DNA from 3 places in the Prescottella sp. GW823-FHT02E09 genome. Region 1 is predicted to be linked to each of the others. Evidence: riboswitches for the same ligand, from Rfam matches in the RefSeq annotation. Region 1 holds a riboswitch; each other region holds the start of a gene.

Region 1 (7,209 bases):
TCGCCGGAGTCGAGAGCGGCGAAGCCGACATGGCGTTCTACCCGTCCACCGGCGCACGACTCGCCCTCGACGGTCGTCCGGGTGTCGCGGTGAAGAACTCGCCGAAGGCTCTGCAGTCGCTGCTGATCGAGATGAACCTGAAGGAAGGCATCTTCACCGACGTCGAGGTGCGCAAGGCGTTCACACAGGCGATCGACTACCAGGGCGTGGCCGACAACATCGGCAACGGCTCCTTCGACGCGGCCGAGGGCCTGTACCCCGAGGGCCTGCCGTACGCACTCGACAGTCAGAAGTTCGACCTCGAGGCCGCGAACACGACCCTGGACCGGGCCGGTTGGGCCGTCGGCGCCGACGGCGTCCGCACGAAGAACGGGCAGCGCCTCACCGTCCGATTCGTCACGCAGGCACAGGGTCCGGAGACCACGGACGTGGCGATCGGCATCCAGGATCAGGTCGCCAAGGCCGGGTTCGAGCTGAAGATCGACGTCGCCGAGGATTCCGCCGCGGTCAAGGAGAATCCGTCGGGCTGGGATTCGTCGATCGCACTCAGCGGTTCGCTGTCCGGCACCGCGGACCCCGTCCAGCCGTTCCTCGTCCGGTGGACCACCGGCGGGTCCTCGAACGCGCAGGGCCTGTCCAACCCGGAGATCGACGCGATCGGTGAGAAGCTGCGCGGCACCTTCGACGAGGATGAGCGGAACGAGCTGCTCGAGCGTGCGCAGGAGATCCTCGTCGCCGAGCAGGCGTACGTCGTCGCCGGCACGTTCAAGTACTTCACCGTGGTGACGTCGGACGAGTGGTCCGGATACGAGGTGTCCAACGTGCGCCGGCACATCCGGTACGACACCGGGGCGTGAACGCCACCTTCCGTGCGGCCGGTGGACGGCTGATCCAGGCAGTGGCGGCGGCATGGGGAGCGAGCCTGCTCATCTGGATGCTGCTGCCACTGGCCCCGGGAGACCCTGCCCGCCTGACACTGGGCGCACAGGGCATCCCGGAGCCCACCGACGAACAACTGTCCGCAATGCGTGAACAGTTGGGACTGGATCTGTCTCTGCCGCAGCAGTATCTGCACTGGCTGGCCGGTGTCGTGCGCCTCGATTTCGGGCTGTCGTACGTCACCGGCCGGCCGGTCACCACTGAGTTCGCGGAACGCCTCGGCCCGACGCTGCGTCTCGCGATCGCCGCGCTCGTGCTGGCCGTCGCCCTGTCTCTCGTGCTCGGTCTCGTTGCGGCCCGGTACCGCGATCGGTGGCCGGATTCCGTTGCCCGGGCGATCGCGCTGATCTCGGCGTCCACCCCCGGCTTCGTCGTCGGCCTGGTACTGATCCAGGTGGTGGTGATCGACATGGGCATCGGCAAGGTGGTGCTCGACGGTTCCTGGTCGATGGTCGCGATGCCCGCGATCTGCCTGGCGTTCGGGCTGTTCGACACGTGGTCGCGGCTGCTGCGATCCAACCTGGTCGAGGTGATGGACAGTTCCGTCGTCGACGTCGCTCGCGGTCGCGGCGCCACCACGCGACGCGCACTCCTGCGTCACGCCCTGCCGCACAGCATGCCGACCTATCTGCACGCGGTGGCCGTCGGCGCGGGCGCGGTCCTCGGTGGGGCAGCGATCGTCGAGACGGTCTTCACGTGGCCGGGTATCGGCGCCTACGTCGTGTCGTCCGTCGCCACCCGTGATCTCCCCGTCGTCCAGGCGTTCGCGATGCTCGCGACCGTCGTCTACGTCGGCGTGAATCTGGCGGCCGACGGTGCTGCGGCACTGATCGATCCGCGACTTCGATCGAAGGGACACCGATCGGGATGCTGATGCGTACGCGCGGGCGGGTGTCGTGGGCGCAGGACCGGGCGTTGTTGGTCGGTGTCGTGCTCGCAGTGGTCGTCGCGGTCGTAGCGGCGGCGGGGCCGCTGGTTGTCGGCACGGACGCGAACCTGCCGGACTACGCCGCCAAACTCCGCCCGCCCAGCGCCGAACACTGGCTGGGCACAGACCAGTACGGCCGGGACCAGGCGGCGCGACTGGTCGTCGGCCTGCGCCGGTCGCTGCTCTCCGCGCTGATCGTGCTCGCCGGCTCGATGACGGTGAGTCTCGTGGCCGGAGTGCTGGCGGGCCTGTCACCCCGCTGGTTCGATTCGTTCCTCGGACGCGTCATCGACGTCCTGCTGGCCGTCCCCAGTCTCGTGCTCGCCCTGGCGATCGTGGGGCTTCTCGGTCCGGGATACGTGAATCTCCTACTGGCGCTGATCGTGTCGTCGTGGGCCGCGGACGCACGTCTGGCCCGATCGTTGACGATGGACCTGACCCACCGGCCGTACATCACCGCTGCCCGGCTTTCCGGGGTCGGCACCGTCGGGATCGCGTTGCGCCACATCGTGCCCGCGGTCGTTCCGCGGCTGTCGATCGTGGCCACCCTCCGCCTCGGCGGGATCGTGGTCTCACTGGCCGGATTGTCGTTCCTGGGGCTGGGGGTCCAGCAGCCCGACGCCGAACTCGGCGCGATGCTCGGTGACGCCCGCAAGTTCCTGACGGCCGCGCCGTGGCTGCTGTTGGTACCGGCCGCCGCGATCCTGACGATGACGACCGCGGCCAACCTGATCGCCGACGGCCTGCATCGGCGCACCGCAGTGAAGGGACGACAGTGACCACAGGGACCACAGGGACCACAGGGACCACAGGGACCACAGGGACCACAGGGACCACAGGGACCACAGGGACCACCGAAACCGGAACACTGCCGGACGAAGCCGTGACGGCCGTATCCGCTCTGTCCGTCACGTACGCCGACGGTCGGCGCGCCCTCCGATCGGTGTCGCTCTCGGTGGCCCCCGGTGAGACGGTCGCCGTCATCGGCGAGAGCGGTTGCGGCAAGAGCACCCTGATCAAGGCCCTGCTCGGAATGCTGCCGTCGGGCGCGTCGGTGGAGGGAGAGATCCGCATCGGCGGATGCGACGTGACCACCGCATCGGAGACACAACTGCGCGGGATCCGCGGCAGCCGGGTGGGATACGTCGCGCAGGACGCCTACGGCGGGCTCGACCCGCTGATGCGGATCGGCGGGAACATCGAGGAGGCGTGGCGCTCGAAGTCGCGCCCGGTCCCCCACGACGCGGCGGCGCGCCGGCTCACCGCGCTCGACGTCGCCGACAGCGAACGGCGGGTTCGGGATTGGCCCCACACGTGGTCCGGAGGAATGCAGCAGCGTGCGGGTATCGCCGCGGCAACGGCGCTCGCGCCCGCGCTCGTGGTGGCCGACGAACCCACGTCCGCGTTGGACTCGGTCACCGCCGAGACGGTGCTGACCCGGTTGGTGGCGGAGTCTCGGAGTCTGCTGATCGTCAGCCACGACCTCCCACTCGTGGCGAAGTTCGCCGACCGCATCTACGTCCTGAAGAACGGCGAGATCGTGGAGCGCGGCGACGCCGAGCGTGTTCTCACGATTCCTCGGGATCCGTACACACTCGCCTTGATCCATGCCCACGATCCGCTGGTCGACGCGTCGACCGCGGCGCCCGTCGGCGAGGTGGTGCTGGACGTGGATGCCGTCAGCCACAGTTACGGGAATCGTCAGGTGGTGCCGACAACATCCCTGCGGGTGCGCCGCGGCGAGATCCTCGGAATCCGTGGGCCTTCGGGCTCGGGGAAGAGCACGCTGCTCCGAATTCTCGCTGGCCTGGAGAAGCCCGGGACCGGCACCGTCACGTGGTCGGGCGCACCCGCCCCCGCGCGCGGAGCGGTCCAGGTGGTGTTCCAGGACGCGGTGGGCAGCCTGGATCCACGGTGGCCGATCTGGAAATCGGTGGTCGAACCCCGCCGATTGCGGGGCGCGCACGGCCGCGCGGCCGCCTCGTCGGCGCTGCGACGACTCGGGCTCGAGGCGGTCCACCTCCGGGCACGGCCCGCCGCCCTGTCCGGCGGCCAGTGCCAACGGGTCGCGCTCGCCCGGGCACTCGTCTCCGGCGCCGAGTTGGTGCTGGCCGACGAACCCACCGCGGCCCTCGACCCGACCGTCGGCCGACAGGTCCTGAAGGCGCTGCGCGACCTCGCCGACGCGGGCACGGCGGTCGTGATGGTCAGCCACGACGACCGTGCCCTCACGTCAGTGTGCGACCGCGTCCTGACGATCGGCCAGTAGCGGGCGCAACTGCGTGGCGATGTTCTCCAGCAACGGTTCCCACTGCGCTGCTGTGAGATGTACCGGTTGCACGTGGCACAGCAGATCGGTGGCGAACGGCAGGCCCGCGTCGCCGCGCAGTCCGGAGGCGATCGTCTCGGCCGAGCCGTGATAGATGTGGTTGCGGTCGAGATAGTCGGCGGCGCTGAACCCCTCGGGAAATCGTCCGGTTCGGATTCCGCGCTGCACCCAATCCGTGACCCCGTCGGCGAGCAGCCTGCGCGCCGACGCGGTGTCCTCGGTGCAGATCACCGGACGGGACAGTCCGACACGTGGATTCGTGGCACGTTGCGTGTACTCGTCGAGCATCCGCGCCGAGAGCGCATCGTCGGGTCCCTGCGGCGACGAGCTACGACCGGACAACACGCCCGCGCCGAGCCGGGCGGCCAGCTCCATACCTGATCTCGACGCGGTGCCGAGCCAGATCCGCTCGCGCAGACCGCGCTCGTCGGGCACGATCCGTCCGCCCCCGATCAGGTCGATCAGCACCTCGACCGTGTCCCGCAGGTCCTCGCGGCGCCGGTCGTGATCCTTGCCGAACCTGCGGGCGGTGTCCGCGTCGGCGCCCGCACCGAGACCCAGTTCGAGCCGCCCACCGCTGAGCGCGTCCACCGTCGCCGCGTCCTCGGCCAACCGGATCGGATCCTCGAGCGGGGCCACCATCACCGCGGTGCCGAGCCGAAGGTGCTCGGTGCGTTCCGCGACGGCAGCGAGCACGACCAGGCGCGAGGGCGAATGACCCCGCTGGACGCCGAAGTGATGCTGTGCGATCCAGAACGAGTCGAAGCCCAGTTCCTCGGCACGGCAGGCTAGTTCGACGGTGTCGCGAAGCTCCTCGCGCGAACTGCGCGCGCCCGCGCAGTGGCTGATGACTCCGAAACGAGTCGTCTGCGATCTCATGGCGATCCGTGGGCGTCCTTCTGCTCGATCCGAGAGGCCGCCCACGGCTGCACACGCCTGCCGCGCCCCTCGCAGCGCGGTTGACGCGCGCTCGGTGATGCCCGATCAGGTCCGCGCACCCAGTCCTCGAGGCGGCACACCGCCGAGCGCGGCGCACTCGACACAGCGGGCAGGTCTTCGGACTCGCAGGCGCCCGCGCCCATCGGACGCGAACCTGGTGGCCGTCGCTTCCCAGGCGGATGCACAGTGCTGGTGACGGCGATCGTTCCTGCATACCGCTGCGGGACAGTCCCGGATTCTCACCGGGTTCCCTCTCGTACCTCGTCGGAGGCACTTCGACGCCGCACCACGACCCACCGGGTTCCGAACGGTCGAGCGGGCGAACCAACTGCACCGGCCAGTCTAGGCCCTCCTCGCGCCGGTCTTCACCGGCACACGCGCCGGTGGCGCGCTGCCATGATTCGACGGCCGATGATTCCGTGGCGCGGTGCGAAGAGGTAGACCACCACGAACGCGACACCCTGCGCGAGAACGATCATGGCGCCCGACGCGGTGTCGAGGTGGTAGCTGGTGTACAGACCGACCACAGCACACCCCGCGGACAGCGCCGGTGCGATGACGAGCATCCGCCCGAACCGATCGGTGAGCAGGTATGCGGTGGCACCGGGAATGACGAGCATGGCGACCACCAGCACCACGCCCACTGCCTGCAGCGCGACAACGGCGGTGAGCGCGAGGAGCCCGAGCAGCGCGCCGCCGAGCATCCTGGGACTCAGCCCGATTGCATGGGCGTGTGTCGGATCGAACGCGTAGAGCGTGAAGTCGCGGCGTTTGAGGACGAGCGCGACGAAGACGATCGCGGCCAAGACGAGCACCTGGATCAGATCGGAACGTGAGACTCCCAGCAGGTTCCCGAAGATGATGTGATTGAGGTCGGTTTGACTGGGGGTCACCGAGATCAGCACCAGACCGAACGCGAACAAGGTGGTGAAGACGATGCCGATCGCGGCGTCCTCCTTGATCCGGCTCGTGCTCCGGACCACGCCGATCAGCGCGACCGCGAGAAAGCCGAAGATCACCGCCCCGAGCGCGAATGGCGCACCCACCACATAGGCAAGCACCACCCCGGGAAGTACGGCGTGCGAGACGGCATCACCCATCAGGGACCAGCCAACCAGAACCAGCCAGCACGACAGCATCGCGCACACGACGGAAGCGACGACGGTGGTCGCGAGCGCCCGAATCATGAAGTCGTAGCGCAGTGGATCGAGGAGGAAGTCTGCCACGGTCACGTGTGAGTCTCGTTCCGATTCATGACGTCCAACCCGAAAGCACGGGCGAGATTCTCCGGCAGAAGAACTTCGTCGGGGTCGCCCTGCATCAGGACGCTCCGCATCAACAGGATCGCTTCGTCCGCAAGCCGTGGCAGCGCATTCAGATCGTGCGTGGACACCAGAACCGTCGCTCCGCCTGCGGCCATCTCGCGGAGCAACCTGGTGATGGTCGCCTCGCTGCGCTTGTCGACACCGGCGAACGGTTCGTCGAGCAGAAGAACCGTCGCCCCCTGCGCGATTCCGCGCGCCACGAACGTCCGCTTCTTCTGGCCCCCGGAGAGCTGACCGATCTGCCGGCCGGCGAACTCCGCGAGTTCGACGCGGTCGAGCGCCTCGTCCACGGCCCGACGGTCCTCGCGGGTCGGCCGACGTGTGAATCCCATACGCCCGTAGCGGCCGGTCATCACGACGTCGCCGACCGAGAGAGGAAACGCCCAGTCGACGTCCTCACTCTGCGGCACGTAGCCAATCGCACCGGATTTCCTTGCCCGAGAGGGCAACTCACCGTCAATGAGCACCCTTCCGGTGTCGGGCGTCACGATACCCATGATCGTCTTGAACAGCGTCGACTTACCCGATCCGTTCATACCGATCAGTCCACACACCCGGCCGGGCCGGAGGGACAGCGAAACCCTCTCGAGCGCAAGCACATCGCCGTAGCGAACGGTGACATCCTCGACCCGGATCACGTCGGTCATCGCGGCGCCTGCCCGGTCAGCCCCGTGATGATCGTCGCGGCGTCGTGACGAATGAGGTCCAGATACGTCGGCACTGGACCGTCGGCGGTGGAGAGCGAGTCC
Region 2 (7,209 bases), on a different contig from region 1:
CACGGACTCCGGGTTTCCGGCGGGATGGGTGTGCAGATAGGACGCGTGGACGGTGCCCGCGGGTCCGCCGACGAACCCTTCGCGGGTGGCTCCCGCGTCCCACGCGCGCCAGCCCCAGGCCGGGCCGGCGCCGTCGGCGGTATCGGTCGTGAGCGACGTGCGGTGGAACTCGTGGCCGGTCACGCGGGTACCGGCGGCGAACAGCGTCGACTCGGTCAGTGCGACGGCCTCGCGGTATCCGAGGGTGAGCCGGGACCCGAACCGCGCGTCGACGCCGACCACACCGGCCATCGGGTGACCGTCGAGGCTGCGGGCCAGGTACAGCAGCCCGGCGCACTCGGCGTGGATCGGTGCGCCGTCGGCGGCCAGTTGGCGGACCTGCTGCAGCAGTGCCACATTCGACGACAGCGCCACGGCATGCTCCTCGGGGAATCCACCGGGCAGCACCAGACCGGTTGCGCCGGAGGGCAGTTCGTCCAGCAGTGGATCGAAGGTGACCACGTCGGCGCCCGCGGCTTCGAGCAGCTCGCGATGCTCGGCGTAGCCGAACGTGAAAGCGACGCCACCGGCCAGGGCGATCACCGGGCGGGCCCCGGGGGCCACGGGACCGACCTCGCTCGCCGGGTCCCAGACGGGCGTGTCGACCGACGAGCGTGCGAGCGCTCGGATCGCATCCAGGTCCAGGTGTTCGGCCGCCAGTTCCGTCATCGCGGCAACCGCGTCGAGCGCGGCCCGGCCGTGCTCGACCGCCGGCACCAGCCCGAGATGACGCGACGGCACCTCGAGTTCCGCGAGCCGGGGCACCGATCCGAGGACCGGCAGGCCCACCCGTTCACAAGCCTGCCGCAGCACCTGCTCGTGGCGGGCACTGCCGACCCTGTTGAGGATCACCCCGCCGATCCGGACCGCCGAGTCGTACGTCGAGAAACCGTGCAGGACGGCGGCGAGGCTCTGACTGTGGCCGCGGGCGTCGATCACGAGCACCACCGGGGCGCCCAGCGCCGCGGCCACCTGCGCGGTCGACCCCTCGGCGGACGGCGCCGCCGAACCCGGGTCGATCTTGCCGTCGAACAGGCCCATCACGCCCTCGACGACGGCGATGTCACTGTCGGCGCTGCCGTGCCGGAACAGCGGACCGATCCGGTCGGCGCCCACCAGCACGGTGTCGAGGTTGCGGCCGGGCCGGCCGGCGGCGAGCGCGTGGTAGCCGGGATCGATGTAGTCGGGCCCGACCTTGAACGGGGCGACCCGGTTCCCGGCGGCCCGGAGCGCCCCGACCAGGCCGGTCGCGACGGTGGTCTTGCCGCTGCCGGACGCCGGCGCCGCGATCACCACGGCGGGAGTGCTCAACGGATCACCATCGTCACCACTCGATGCCGCGCTGGCCCTTGCGGCCGGCGTCCATCGGATGCTTGATCTTGGTCATCTCGGTCACCAGGTCGGCCGCGTCGATCAACGCCTGCGGGGCGTCGCGGCCGGTGATGACGACGTGCTGGTTGCCGGGGCGTGATCGCAAGACCTCGACAACTTCCTCGGTGTCCACCCAGCCCCACTTGAGGGGGTAGGTGAACTCGTCGAGCACGTAGAAGCGATGCGTCTCGGCGGCGAGGCGGCGGACGATCTCCTGCCAGCCCTCGGCCGCGGCCGCCGCGTGGTCCTCCTCGGAACCCTGCTTGCGGGTCCACGACCAGCCCTCGCCCATCTTGTGCCACTGCACGGCGCCGCCGACGCCGCTGCTCTCGTGCAGGTCGCCGAGCGCCCGGAAGGCGGCCTCCTCGCCCACCTTCCACTTGGCGCTCTTGACGAACTGGAACACACCGATATCGAAGCCCTGGTTCCAGGCGCGCAGCGCCATACCGAACGCGGCGGTCGACTTCCCCTTCCCGGGTCCGGTGTGCACCGCGAGCACCGGTTGGTTCCGGCGCTGGCGGGTGGTGAGCCCGTCGACGGGCACGTTCTCGGGTACGCCCTTGGGCATGTGCAGTCCCTTCCTCGGACTCGGATGTTCGGGCGGGTCAGGCGGCGGCGCGGACGACGCCGGCGACCTGTTGCGCCGAGAGCTCCGCGAGCCGCACGCACCCGCCGCGCAGGTCACGGGCAAGTTCTGCGGCCAGGCCGAGCCGGACCATGCCGGTCTCGCAATCCACGACGATCGAGGCGACGCCGGTGTCGGCGAGCATCGCGGCGGCGCGCTTGGCCCGCCGCACGGCGTCCGCGGCACCGGTGGCACGACCGTCGGTGAGGGACACCACCAGCGCGCGACGCTTGGGATCCCGGACGCGTTCGCGCAGCACCACCTCGCGGGCACGCAGGAAGCCCTCGGCGAGCGGCGACTTGCCTCCGGTCTTCATCGACCGCAGTCGACGCACCGCGACATCGACCGACGACGTCGGCGGCAGCACCAGTTCGGCCTCACGGCCTCGGACGGTGATCACGGCGACCTTGTCGCGCCGCTGGTAGGCGTCGCGCAGCAGCGACACCACCGCGCCGGTCACCGCGGACAGCCGGTCCCGCGCGGCCATCGACCCGGACGCGTCGACGACGAAGAGCACCAGATTGCCCTCGCGACCCTCCCGGATCGCGCCCCGAATGTCACTGGGCGCCAGCCGCATCGGGCCTCCCCACCGACCCCGGTCCGTCTGGTGTTCGGCGGCGGCGAACAGCGTGCCCACCAGATGCAGACCGTGCCCGGGCTCGGTCGTGGTCCGAACGGTGCGACCGCGGGTGGAGCGGGAACGGGACCGCCGGCCGGGGGCGCCGTCGCCGACGCCGGGGATCTCGAGCATCCGGGTCCGGAACTGCGGGCCGGGGGCACCGGCGTTGCGCTCGGCTCCCGAACCGGCCCCCGGATCGGTCGAATCCTGTTCGGGCGCTTCCGATGTCGACTGATCCGACGGCGGCTCCGGTGCTGGATCCGACGGGGACTCGCCGCCACCGGGCCCGTCGGGATCGGGATCGGGCTCGGGCTCGTCGTGTGCCTTGACGTCGGAGTCGGCCTCCGCCATCGCGTCGTCGAGCTGCTGCTGGTCGAGGCCCGGCTCGTCGAAGGGGTCACGCCGACGACGGTGCGGCAGAGCAAGTTCCGCGGCAACACGCACGTCTTCCTCGGCGACCGCGTCGGCGCCCCGCCACGCGGCGTGCGCGGTGGCGGTGCGGGCGAGGACCAGGTCCGCGCGCATACCGTCGACGTCGAACGACGCGCACAGCGACGCGATCCGTCGCAGCTCGCCGTCGGACAGTTCGATGTCGTCGATACGACCGCGGGCGTGCGCGATCTGCCGGGCCAGCTCCCCGTCCTGCCCGGCGTAGCGGGCCGCGAAGGCATCGGGGTCACGCTCGTAGTCGAGGCGGCGGCGCACCACCTCCATCCGCACGTCGACGTCCCGGGAGGCCGCGACGTCCACCGCGAGCCCGAACCGGTCCAGCAGCTGCGGACGCAGCTCCCCCTCCTCGGGGTTCATGGTGCCGACGAGGACGAACTTCGCCGGGTGCGAGTGGGAGACACCGTCGCGTTCGATGTGGACCCGGCCCATCGCGGCCGCGTCGAGCAGCACGTCCACCAGGTGGTCGTGCAGGAGGTTGACCTCGTCGACGTACAGCACGCCCTGGTGCGCATCCGCGAGCAGCCCGGGTTGGAAGGCCCGCTCGCCGTCGCGAAGCACCTTCTCGAGATCGAGTGATCCGACCACGCGGTCCTCGGTGGCACCGACGGGGAGTTCGACGAGCCGTGCCCGGCGACGCTCCCCCACGTGCTCGATCTCGGGGAGCAGCGCGGTGAGCGCGCGCACGACGGTCGACTTGGCGGTGCCTTTCTCGCCGCGGACCAGCACACCCCCGATTCCGGGGTGGACGGCGCACAGGATCAGCGCCAGGCGCAGGCGGTCCTGTCCGACGACGGCACTGAACGGGAAGCCGGCAGGCTCGTGAGCGGCCAGGTCATGACTGTGACGCAACGATCGAATCCCTTCACGTCTCGGTTTCCTCGCCGAGAGCTTGGCGGTGCGAAACGTTGCGGCATTCTGGCTTCGGGTCGCTCCCATCGAGCACCCTCACAGTGGCGGGACCGCGCCTGATTCTCACAGGTCTTCCCCGCAGACGTTTCTCTGTTGCAGCACACTACCGCGACCCGGAGTTTCCTCCGAGCCGCGGTAGTGGATGTGGTGCGATCGTCAGACGGATGCGGACTCGACCACGGGCGCGGCGTGCGCCGGGGCCGTGGGGGCATCGCCGAGCTGCAGCGAACGAGTGCTCCAGTCCCAGACCTGCTGGAACAGGTCGGCGTTGTCGGACAGCTTCAGGCCCAGCGACGGGACCATCTCCTGCAGCTTCGGCTTCCATGCCGCGAACTCGCGCGGGAAGCAGCGCTGCAGCACGTCGAGCATGGCCGGCACGGCGGTGGAGGCGCCGGGCGAGGCACCGAGCAGGCCGGCGATGGTGCCGTCCTCGGCGTTGACCACGGCGGTGCCGAATTCGAGGACGCCGCCCTTGCCCTTCTTGCGGATCACCTGGACTCGCTGACCGGCGGTGATGAGCTCCCAGTCCTTGCCGACAGCCTTCGGCACGAACTCACCGAGGGTGCCGATGCGGTCGGCGGGCGACTGCATGAGCTCACCGATGAGGTACTTGGTCAGACTCAGCTCGGTGAGGCCGACACCGAGCATCGACATCAGGTTGTTGGGCTTGACCGAGCCCGGAAGGTCGGTGATCTTGCCCTGCTTGAGGAACTTCGGCGACCAGCCGGCATAGGGGCCGAACAGCAGGCCCGGCTTGCCGTTGATGACACGGGTGTCGAGGTGCGGCACCGACATCGGGGGCGCGCCGACTGCCGCCTTGCCGTACACCTTGGCCCGGTGCTGGTCGATCAGCTCGGGGTTGGTGCAGCGCAGGAACTGACCGCTGACCGGGAAGCCACCGAAGCCCTTGGCCTCCTTGATGCCCGACTTCTGCAGCAGGTGCAGCGCACCGCCGCCGGCGCCGACGAACACGAACTTGGCGTTGACGGTCTTCTTGGCGCCGGTGCGCAGGTTCTCGACCTTGACGATCCAGCTGCCGTCGGACTGCTTGGTGAGGTTGCGGACCTCGTGACCGAAGTGGACGGTGCCGCCCGACGATGCGACGTAGTTCAGCAGCTGCTTGGTGAGCGCGCCGAAGTCGACGTCGGTGCCGGACTCGGTCCAGTTGAGCGCGACCGGGTCGGAGAAGTCACGGCCCTCGGCCATGAGCGGCAGGCGCTCGGTGAAGAAGTCCTCGGACTCGGAGTACTCCATGCCGGCGAACAGCGGGTGACCGGCGAGTGCCTCGTAGCGGGCGCGCAGGTACTTCACGTTGTCGGCGCCGTGCACGAAGCTCACGTGCGGGATCGGGTTGACGAATTCCTTGGGATCGGTGAGGACCCCGTTGTCGACGGCATGCGACCAGAACTGGCGGGAGACCTGGAACTGCTCGTTGACGTTGATCGCCTTGGTGATGTCGACGGTGCCGTCGGCCTTCGCAGGCGTGTAGTTGAGTTCACACAGCGCGGAGTGCCCGGTGCCCGCGTTGTTCCACGGGTCGCTGCTCTCCGCCGCAGCGGCGTCGAGTCGTTCGAAGGTGGTGATCGACCAGTCCGGCTGCACCTGACGCAGGATCGCGCCGAGCGTTGCGCTCATGATGCCCGCTCCGACGAGCACTACATCGGTCTTCGCCACTACGTTCTGCTCTGACACTGGAGAATCGACTTCCTTGTCTGTTCACACGCGACCTGTTCGCACGCATCGCCCACTCGGATTCACCGGCTTCCGTCACCGGTGACCGTGTCAACTCGTGGCATCGCGTGCACAGACCGCAATTCGCGCGCCTGTGGCGCTTAGGTTACCTGTGCGTCACCTCCCCCAATTGTGCCCCTCGCAAACGACTCTGTTCGCCCAATAGAGTGTGATCGTGACTACTTGGGCTCCCGACGTCCTCGGCGACGGATACCAGCAGCTGACAATCCCTTTGGGGACCGATCCAGACGGGGAGGGCGACGTCGAGGCCACGCTGGTCCGCTACCAGCCCGCATCCGCACCGGGGAACCGGGCCGTGCTCTACGTCCACGGGTTCACCGACTACTTCTTCCAGCAGCACCTTGCACAGCATTTCGCCGAGCAGGGCTTCGCCTTTTTCGCGCTCGACCTGCGCAAATGCGGGCGCTCGCGGCGTCCGGGCCAGACACCGCACTTCGTGACCGACCTACGGATGTACGACGCCGAACTCAACGAGGCCCTCCGCCTGGTGCGCGAGCAGATCGGCGGCGGCCAGGTCCTCCTCGTCGCGCACTCCACGGGCGGGCTGATCGTCCCGCTGTGGCTCGATCGGCTCGAACGCAAACCGGGTGGTTCCGCCGGCGCCGGTGTGGCGGGTCTCATCCTCAACAGCCCGTGGTTCGACCTGCAGGGCCCGGCGCTGCTGCGCACCGCCGGCACGACCGCAGCCATCGACGCGCTGGGCCGGGTGTCGAGCAAGACCCCCGTTCCCGGGCAGAAGCTCGACACGTACGGCTCGAGCCTGCACGTGGGCGCCAACGGCCAGTGGGAGTACGACCTCGACTGGAAGCCGCTGACCGGATTCCCGATCACCTTCGGCTGGCTGCGCGCGATTCGCCGCGGCCACGCGCACCTGCACCGCGGCCTCGACATCGGAGTGCCGTCACTGATCCTGCGCTCGAAGAACACGGTTTTCGCGTCCCGCTACAACCCCGCCGTCGACGCCGCGGACGCGGTTCTCGACGTCGAGCAGATCGCCAAGTGGGCCGGCTGCCTCGGCAACCGCACCACGATCGTGCCGATCGACGGAGCCCGCCACGACGTGTTCCTGTCCACCGAGAAGCCGCTCGCGGCCGCGTTCACCGAGGTGGATCTGTGGCTCGACTGGCTCGATGCCCATCACCTGTCCGATCGAGAGTCCGGAGCCCCCGCGTGAACCACCCCGATACGACCCACTTCGACCTCGCGATCATCGGAAGCGGATCGGGCAACTCGATCCTCGACGACCGCTACGACGGGATGAAGGTCGCGATCCTGGAGGAGAGCACGTTCGGCGGCACATGCCTGAACGTGGGCTGCATCCCCACCAAGATGTACGTCTACGCGGCCGAGGTCGCCCGCACGATCACCGAGTCGTCCAAGCTGGGGATCGACGCGACCCTGGACGACGTGCGCTGGCACGACATCGTCAAGCGCGTGTTCGGCC
Region 3 (7,209 bases), 170 kb from region 1:
GCCCTCGGTGACCACCCGGCCGTCGCGCAGCACCACCAGGTGGTCGCAGTACATCGCGGCCAGGTTCAGGTCGTGCATCGCGGCCACCGTGGTGAGCCCGCGGGTGCGGATCAGTTCCAGCAGTTCGAGCGACGCCGAGACGTCGAGGTGGTTGGTGGGTTCGTCGAGCAGCAGCACACAGGGACGCTGCGCGAACGCCCGGGCCAGCTGGGTCTTCTGTTTCTCGCCGCCGGACAGGCTCTGCCACAACCGGTGTCGCAGGTGGGTGATGCCGGCCGTCGCGAGGCAGCCGGTGACCAGTTCGCCCGTGCCGAGTGTGGCGGGTCGGGCCCAGCCGCCGCGGTGCGGGATGGCCCCGAGCTCGACGATCTGTTCCACCGTCAGGTCCAGTTCGGTGGCTGAATGCTGTTCCACCAGTGCGACGGTGCGGGCGAACTCGCGGCGTTGCATCGTGGTCGTCTCGACATCGCCGAGAAGCACCCGTCCGCTGTCCGGACGCTCGAGTCGGGCGATCGTCGACAGCAGCGACGTCTTGCCCGACCCGTTCGGTCCGATCAGCCCGGTGACCCGCTTTTCCGGAGCCGAGCACGTGACGCGGTCGAGGATCCGGGTGCCTGCTACCGACCAGGTGACGTCCTCGACGCTGATCTCGGGGGAGTGGTGGCTCATGCGCGAGCTCCCCGTCGTCGGAGCAGGCACACGAACGCCGGCACCCCGACGACGGCGGTGACGATGCTGATGGGTAGTTCCCGCCCGGGCAGGACGGTGCGGGCGACGATGTCGGCCCACACCAGCTGCAGTGCGCCGAGCAACACCACCACCGGGAGCAGGCGCGCATGCAGCGGGCCGACGAGCATCCGGGCGGCGTGCGGCACCACGAGTCCGACGAAGCCGATGACACCGGCCTGCGCGACCAGTGCCGCCGTGCACAGCGACGCCACCGCGTACAGCACCCACCGGGACCGCTCGACGTTGGTGCCGAGGCTCGCGGCGGCACGCTCGCCGAACGCGAACGAGTCCAGCACCCGGCTGTAGGCCAGGACGATCGTCAACGTCAACGCGACGACGATGAGGATGCCGATCAGGCCCGACCAGCGCACGCCGGCCACCGAGCCGAGGGTCCAGTTCAGCACCCGATGGGCGGCGTCGCGGTCGCCGAACAGCACCAGCGCAGACGTCAGCGCCGCGGTCAGCTGGCCCACCGCGATTCCGGCGAGGACGAGCCGGCCGGGCAGCAACGCCCCGGACCGTGAGGTCGCGATGAGGAACACCAGCAGCAGGCTGCCGAGGGCCCCGAGGAACGCAGCCGACGAGACGGCGCCGAAACCGAAGGCACCCACCGCGGTCACGCCGCTGGTCAAGGCCAGCACCGCCCCCAACGATGCGCCCCCGGACATGCCGAGCAGGTACGGGTCGGCCAGTTGGTTGCCGGTCAGCGACTGCAGCACGGCGCCGCACACGGCCAGGCCCGCGCCGGTCGCCGCGGCCGCCAGCACCCGCGGCATCCGCAGGTCGACAACGATGTGGGTGGTGAGCAGGTCGGTCCCCGGGCCGATGCCGAGTCGTCCGGCGATCGCCTCGACGACCGTGCCGATCGACAGGTCGGCCGCACCGATCGCGACCCCGGCCGCGCAGCTCACCACGAGCAACGCGACCAGGACGACCGCCCAGCCGGTGCTGGTCGTCGCGGCCGCCCGGGCCGGCACCCGGGTCGTCAGACTCATGCCCCGCTGCCGCCCAGTTGCTCGGCGACCAGGCTCGCGCCCTCGATGGTGCGGGGACCGGGCGTACTCGCCGAGAACGGGACCACGACGAACGCGTCGTCGCGCACCGCCTTCAGGTCCTTCAGCGCCGGATCGTTGCGGAGATAGGTCTTCTTCTCCTCGGCGGTGTCCCATGACGCGTCCGCGAGGACGATGATGTCGGGGTTCGCCGCCAGCACCGTCTCCCAGCTGCCGTCGAGCCACGCGCCGTCGGCGTTCGCGAAGACGTTGGTCCCGCCGACCGCATCGATGATCAACTGTGGTCCGCCGGCGTTGCCGCCGACATACGGGGTGTCGGTGTTGCTGTCGTACCAGAAGATCGTCTTGCCCTTCGCCGGCGCGGCGGACTCGATGCCGGCGAGGGTGGTCCGCATCTGCGCGATGACGGCGTCGGACTCGGTCTCGCGGCCGAACAGGGTGCCGTAGTCGGTGATCTCGGTGGCGATGGAATCCCACGCGACCGGCGGGCGCGTCGACTTGTCCTTGCAGCCGAACGGTGAGACGTACGTGGCGATGCCCAGTTCGTCGAACGACTCGTGCGAGCCGACGGCCTTGTCGTCGAACGCGCTCGAGTACGACGCCAGCACCAGGTCCGGCTTGGTCTCGAGCAGCGCCTCGCGGCTGGGGTAGTCCTTCTCGTCCAGCGCCGGCACCTGCGCGTACGCGGCCTGCCACTGAGGGGCGATGGTGTCGTCGAGGTACGCGGTGCCGACCATCTGGCCCTCGGCACCGATCGACAGCGCCGATTCGGTGGCGCCCTGGTTGAGGGTGACGGCCCGCTCGGCCGGACCGTCGAGCGTGACGGTGCGCCCGCAGTTCTGCAGGGAGATCGCGGCGGCGTCGGCGTCGTCGTTCGACGACCCGCCGCACGCGGTGAGGGTGAGAGCGGTGGCGATCGACACCGCTGCCGTGGAGATGACTCGGCGAGAGATAGGGGTACGCAAAGCGACCCGCCTTCCATGACTCGTGGAAAACGTGCAGTTATGCGTCACGGCCGGTCTCCTGGCTCGGCAGGGATAGCCGCCGACTACGCCTTCCCGGATGCATGTGCACCCAGTGGCTGGGGTCGAACCCCTAGTAGTCGACGTACCTGCCCACAGTGGCGAGTACCGCGCCGGCTTCAACCGGACTTCCCGAACACCGTGACAACATCGTGAAGAATAGACGACGGGTCAGAGGGCGCTGTCCGCCTTGTCGGTCTTCTCAGCCCGCGGCATCAGCGCCGACGACACCGTCATCACGACGGCGATGCAGAACAGTCCGAGGAACACCAGGTGGATCGCGTCGGCAAGATCACCGGGATCCGGTTCGGCGGCCTCGCCGACCCGTGAGTTCACCAGCGCACCGAACACCGCGACACCCACGGCGCTGCCGATCGAGCGCGCGAACATGTTGGTCGAGGTCACCACGCCGCGCTCGGACCAGTCGACGCTGGACTGCGCCGCGATCAGCGTAGGGGTGGCGATCAGGCCCATGCCGGAGCCGATGACGAAGCATGTCGCGCCCACCTGCCACACCGGCGAGCCGTCCGAGAGCAGCAGTAACAGTGCGGTGCCGACGAGCGCGAGGGCACTGCCGATCAGCGCGGTCGTGCGGAATCCGACGCGCAGGTACAACCGTCCGGCCTGGGACGCGGCGATGGGCCAGCCGATGGTGAGCACCGCCAGTGCGAAGCCCGCGACGAGCGCGCCGGTGCCGAGCACGCCCTGCACGAACGTCGGCACGTACGACGTGAGCCCCATCAGGATCGCGCCCACCGACAGCGACACCAGACTGCTCGCGACCAGCACCCGGCGGGTCAGCATGTGCAGCGGCAGGATCGGATCGGCGACGCGGCGTTCGACGAGGACGAATCCGGCGAGCATCGACGCACCGACGACGAAGACGCCGATGCCCATCGGGGACAGCCACTCCCACGACTGGCCGCCCTCGAGCAGTCCGAGGATCATCAGCGCCGCGCCGCCGGTGAGCAGGATCGCGCCGGGATAGTCGATGCGCCGCCGCTGCACCGTGGTCGTCTCGACGAACTTGCGGTGCAGCATCCACGCTGCGAGCGCGCACAGCGGCAGGTTGACCAGGAAGATCCACCGCCATGACAGGTACTCGGAGAACACGCCGCCCAGTGTCGGGCCCAGCACCGCGGACGCGCCCCACACACTCGCGATGTAGCCCTGCACCTTGGCGCGTTCGGCGACGGTGTAGATGTCGCCCGCGATGGTGAGCGCCATCGGTTGGATCGCGCCGGCGCCGAGACCTTGGAGCGCCCGGAAGACGATCAGCGCGGGCATGCTCCACGCGACGCCGCACAGCAGCGAACCGACCGCGAAGAGCGCGATGCCCAGCATCATGATCGGCTTGCGGCCGAAGACGTCGGACAGCTTGCCGTAGATGGGCACCGAGACCGCCTGCGCCAACAGATACACCGAGAACAGCCACGGGAACTGCGAGAAGCCCCCGAGATCGCCGACGATCGTGAGCACCGCGGTCGCGATGATCGTGCTGTCGAGCGCGACGAGGGACGTGCTGAGCATCAGCGACAACAGAATCGGGCCCCGTTCCGAGCGCAGCCCCACCGATGTAGTCGCGGTGTCGATCGCCATGCACCCACCCACCATTCCTCGTGAAGTCCGAAACAAGGCTAACGACTACCGCCGACTCCCGCGTTTTGCGCACAAGTGCGCGAATCGCGGGGGAAGATGCGAATGGGGCGCCCACGTGCGGTGGGATGCGCCGATTCGCGGGACCGATAGGGTATGCAACGTGCGTCCTTCACTCGATTCCTACACCCATCTGGCCGGCGGCAAGGTCCGCGATCTGTACACGATCGACGACGAGCACCTGCTGCTGGTCGCGAGTGACCGGATCTCGGCCTACGACCATGTGCTGACCACGCCGATCCCCGACAAGGGGCGCGTGCTCACCGCGATGAGCGTCTTCTTCTTCGAGAAGCTGGGCGGCACCAACCACCTGGCGGGCGATCCGTTGGACGAGCGCATCCCCGAGGAGGTCCTCGGGCGCGCCCTCGTGGTCCGCAAGCTGAACATGCTGCCCGTCGAGTGCGTGGCCCGCGGCTACCTCACCGGCTCGGGCCTGGCGGACTACAACAGCACCGGTGCGGTGTGCGGCGTCGCGCTGCCCGAGGGGCTGGTCGAGGCGAGCCAGCTGCCCGAGCCGATCTTCACCCCGGCCAGCAAGGCCGATCTCGGCGACCACGACGAGAACATCGACTTCCAGGCCGTCGTCGACAAGGTCGGTCAGGACCTCGCGGTGAAGCTGCGCGACGACACCCTCGACATCTACTTCCGTGCCGCCAGCTTCGCGCGGGACCGCGGCATCATTCTCGCCGACACCAAGTTCGAATTCGGCCTCGACGCCGACGGCAACCTGGTGCTCGCCGACGAGGTGCTGACGCCGGACTCGTCGCGGTACTGGCCGGCCGACGGGTACGAGCCGGGCAAGGTGCAGCCCAGCTTCGACAAGCAGTTCGTGCGCAACTGGCTCACCAGTCCCGCGTCGGGCTGGGACCGCGCCTCTGACACCCCGCCCCCGCCGCTGCCGCAGGACATCGTGGACGCGACCCGCGCCCGCTACATCGAGGCGTACGAGCGCATCTCGGGTCTGTCGTTCGAGGATTGGGTGGGCTGAGATGACCGTGCCCTCGATGCCGACTCCGCCTCCGGTCGCCAAGCGGGTGCCCCTCGAACGGACCCATCACGGGGACACGTTCGTGGACCACTACGAGTGGCTGCGGGCAAAGGAGGACCCGGAGGTCATCGAGTACCTCGAGGCGGAGAACGCGTACACCGCGCGGCAGCTCGAGCATCTGGAGCCGTTGCGCGAGAAGGTGTTCCAGGAGATCAAGTCGCGGACGCAGGAGACCGACATGTCGGTCCCGACGCGGCTGGGCGACTGGTGGTACTACGCGCGGACCGCCGAGGGCAAGCAGTACGGCGTCAACTGCCGGTGCCCCATCTCCGGACCGGACGACTGGACGCCGCCTGAGCTGTCGGCCGACACCGCGATGCCGGGCGAGCAGGTGCTGCTCGACGGCAACGTCGAGGCGGAGGGCCACGAGTTCTTCTCCGTCGGCGCGTTCTCGGTGAGCCACGACGGCACGCTGCTGGCCTACTCGGTCGACGTCATCGGCGACGAACGCTACACATTGCGGTTCAAGAATCTCGAGACCGGCGAACTGCTCGCCGACGAGATCCCGAACACCGCACCCGGCGCGACGTGGGCCATCGACCACCAGCACATCTTCTACCTGACGGTCGACGAGTCGTGGCGGCCCGACACCGTGTGGCGGCACAGGCTCGGCACCACACAGGACCAGGACGTGCAGGTCTTCCACGAACCGGACGAGCGGTACTGGGTGGCGGTCGGGTCCACGCGCAGCGAGAAGTACCTGATGATCTGGCTCGGGTCCAAGGTGACCACCGAGGGCTGGATCCTCGAGTCGGCGAACCCCGAGGGCGAGTTCCGGGTGATCCTGCCGCGTCGCGAGGGCGTCGAGTACTCCGCCGAGCACGCCGTGGTCGCGGGCGAGGACCGCTTCCTGATCCTGCACAACGACGTCGTCGACGGCGAGAAGGCCGAGAACTTCGTGCTGGCGCAGGCCCCGGTTTCGGATCCCGGTGCGATGGAGATCCTGGTCCCGCACCGTCACGACGTCCGGCTCGAGGACATCGACACGTTCGCCGACCACCTGGTGCTCAGCTACCGCCGGGACGTGCTCACCCGGCTGGCGATCTGGCCGCTCACGCCCGAGGGCTACGGCGAGCTGACGGAGATGGAGTTCGACGAGGAACTGTTCTCGGTCGGCCTCGGGTCCAACCCGGAGTGGGATCAGCCGACGCTGCGCCTGGGGTACACGTCGTTCATCACGCCGTCCCGCGTGTACGACTACGAATTGGCAACCGGCGCACTGCTGTTGCGCAAGTCGCAGCCCGTGCTCGGCGGGTTCGATCCCGCCGACTACGAGCAGCACCGGGAGTGGGCCGTCGCCGACGACGGCACCCGTATCCCGCTGTCGATCGTGCGGCGCAAGGGAATCGGTGGCGACCCGGCCCCGACGCTGTTGTACGGGTACGGCTCGTACGAGGCCAGCATGGACCCGGCGTTCTCGGTCGCGCGGCTGTCGCTGCTCGACCGCGGCATGGTGTTCGCGGTCGCGCACGTGCGTGGCGGCGGCGAGATGGGCCGGCACTGGTACGAGAACGGCAAGACGCTCACCAAGAAGAACACCTTCACCGATTTCGTGGCGTGCGCACGACATCTCGTCGACGAGGGGCGGACGACGCCGGCACAGTTGGTCGCCGACGGCGGCAGCGCGGGCGGCCTGCTGATGGGCGCGGTCGCGAATCTCGCGCCCGAGTTGTTCGCGGGCATCCTCGCGAACGTGCCGTTCGTGGATCCCCTCACCTCGATCCTCGATCCGGACCTGCCG

Evidence for each region. Region 1 has a riboswitch for cobalamin ahead of AC1RIF_RS03375 (LLM class flavin-dependent oxidoreductase). Riboswitches for the same ligand answer to the same signal wherever they lie in the genome.
Region 2: linked by a shared signal. The riboswitch ahead of AC1RIF_RS07165 (magnesium chelatase subunit D family protein) and the one ahead of AC1RIF_RS03375 (LLM class flavin-dependent oxidoreductase) in region 1 are both predicted to bind cobalamin.
Region 3: linked by a shared signal. The riboswitch ahead of AC1RIF_RS04210 (ABC transporter substrate-binding protein) and the one ahead of AC1RIF_RS03375 (LLM class flavin-dependent oxidoreductase) in region 1 are both predicted to bind cobalamin.

What each region holds. Positions count from the first base shown of each region.
Region 1 is NZ_JBXAJP010000001.1:691,390-698,598, forward strand. Features, by position in the region: gene AC1RIF_RS03355 (ABC transporter substrate-binding protein) at 1-857, shown strand, start outside; gene AC1RIF_RS03360 (ABC transporter permease) at 854-1,813, shown strand; gene AC1RIF_RS03365 (ABC transporter permease) at 1,807-2,646, shown strand; gene AC1RIF_RS03370 (ABC transporter ATP-binding protein) at 2,751-4,136, shown strand; gene AC1RIF_RS03375 (LLM class flavin-dependent oxidoreductase) at 4,101-5,075, opposite strand; cobalamin riboswitch at 5,227-5,447, opposite strand; gene AC1RIF_RS03380 (metal ABC transporter permease) at 5,501-6,367, opposite strand; gene AC1RIF_RS03385 (metal ABC transporter ATP-binding protein) at 6,364-7,107, opposite strand; gene AC1RIF_RS03390 (metal ABC transporter substrate-binding protein) at 7,104-7,209, opposite strand, start outside.
Region 2 is NZ_JBXAJP010000002.1:645,145-652,353, forward strand. Features, by position in the region: gene AC1RIF_RS07155 (cobyrinic acid a,c-diamide synthase CobB) at 1-1,350, opposite strand, end outside; gene cobO (cob(I)yrinic acid a,c-diamide adenosyltransferase) at 1,364-1,978, opposite strand; gene AC1RIF_RS07165 (magnesium chelatase subunit D family protein) at 2,016-3,953, opposite strand; adenosylcobalamin-variant (AdoCbl-variant) riboswitch at 4,005-4,101, opposite strand; gene mqo (malate dehydrogenase (quinone)) at 4,170-5,705, opposite strand; gene AC1RIF_RS07175 (alpha/beta hydrolase) at 5,920-6,939, shown strand; gene mtr (mycothione reductase) at 6,936-7,209, shown strand, end outside.
Region 3 is NZ_JBXAJP010000001.1:862,582-869,790, reverse strand. Features, by position in the region: gene AC1RIF_RS04220 (ABC transporter ATP-binding protein) at 1-669, opposite strand, end outside; gene AC1RIF_RS04215 (FecCD family ABC transporter permease) at 666-1,724, opposite strand; gene AC1RIF_RS04210 (ABC transporter substrate-binding protein) at 1,721-2,707, opposite strand; cobalamin riboswitch at 2,739-2,923, opposite strand; gene AC1RIF_RS04205 (MDR family MFS transporter) at 2,936-4,363, opposite strand; gene AC1RIF_RS04200 (phosphoribosylaminoimidazolesuccinocarboxamide synthase) at 4,524-5,408, shown strand; gene AC1RIF_RS04195 (S9 family peptidase) at 5,425-7,209, shown strand, end outside.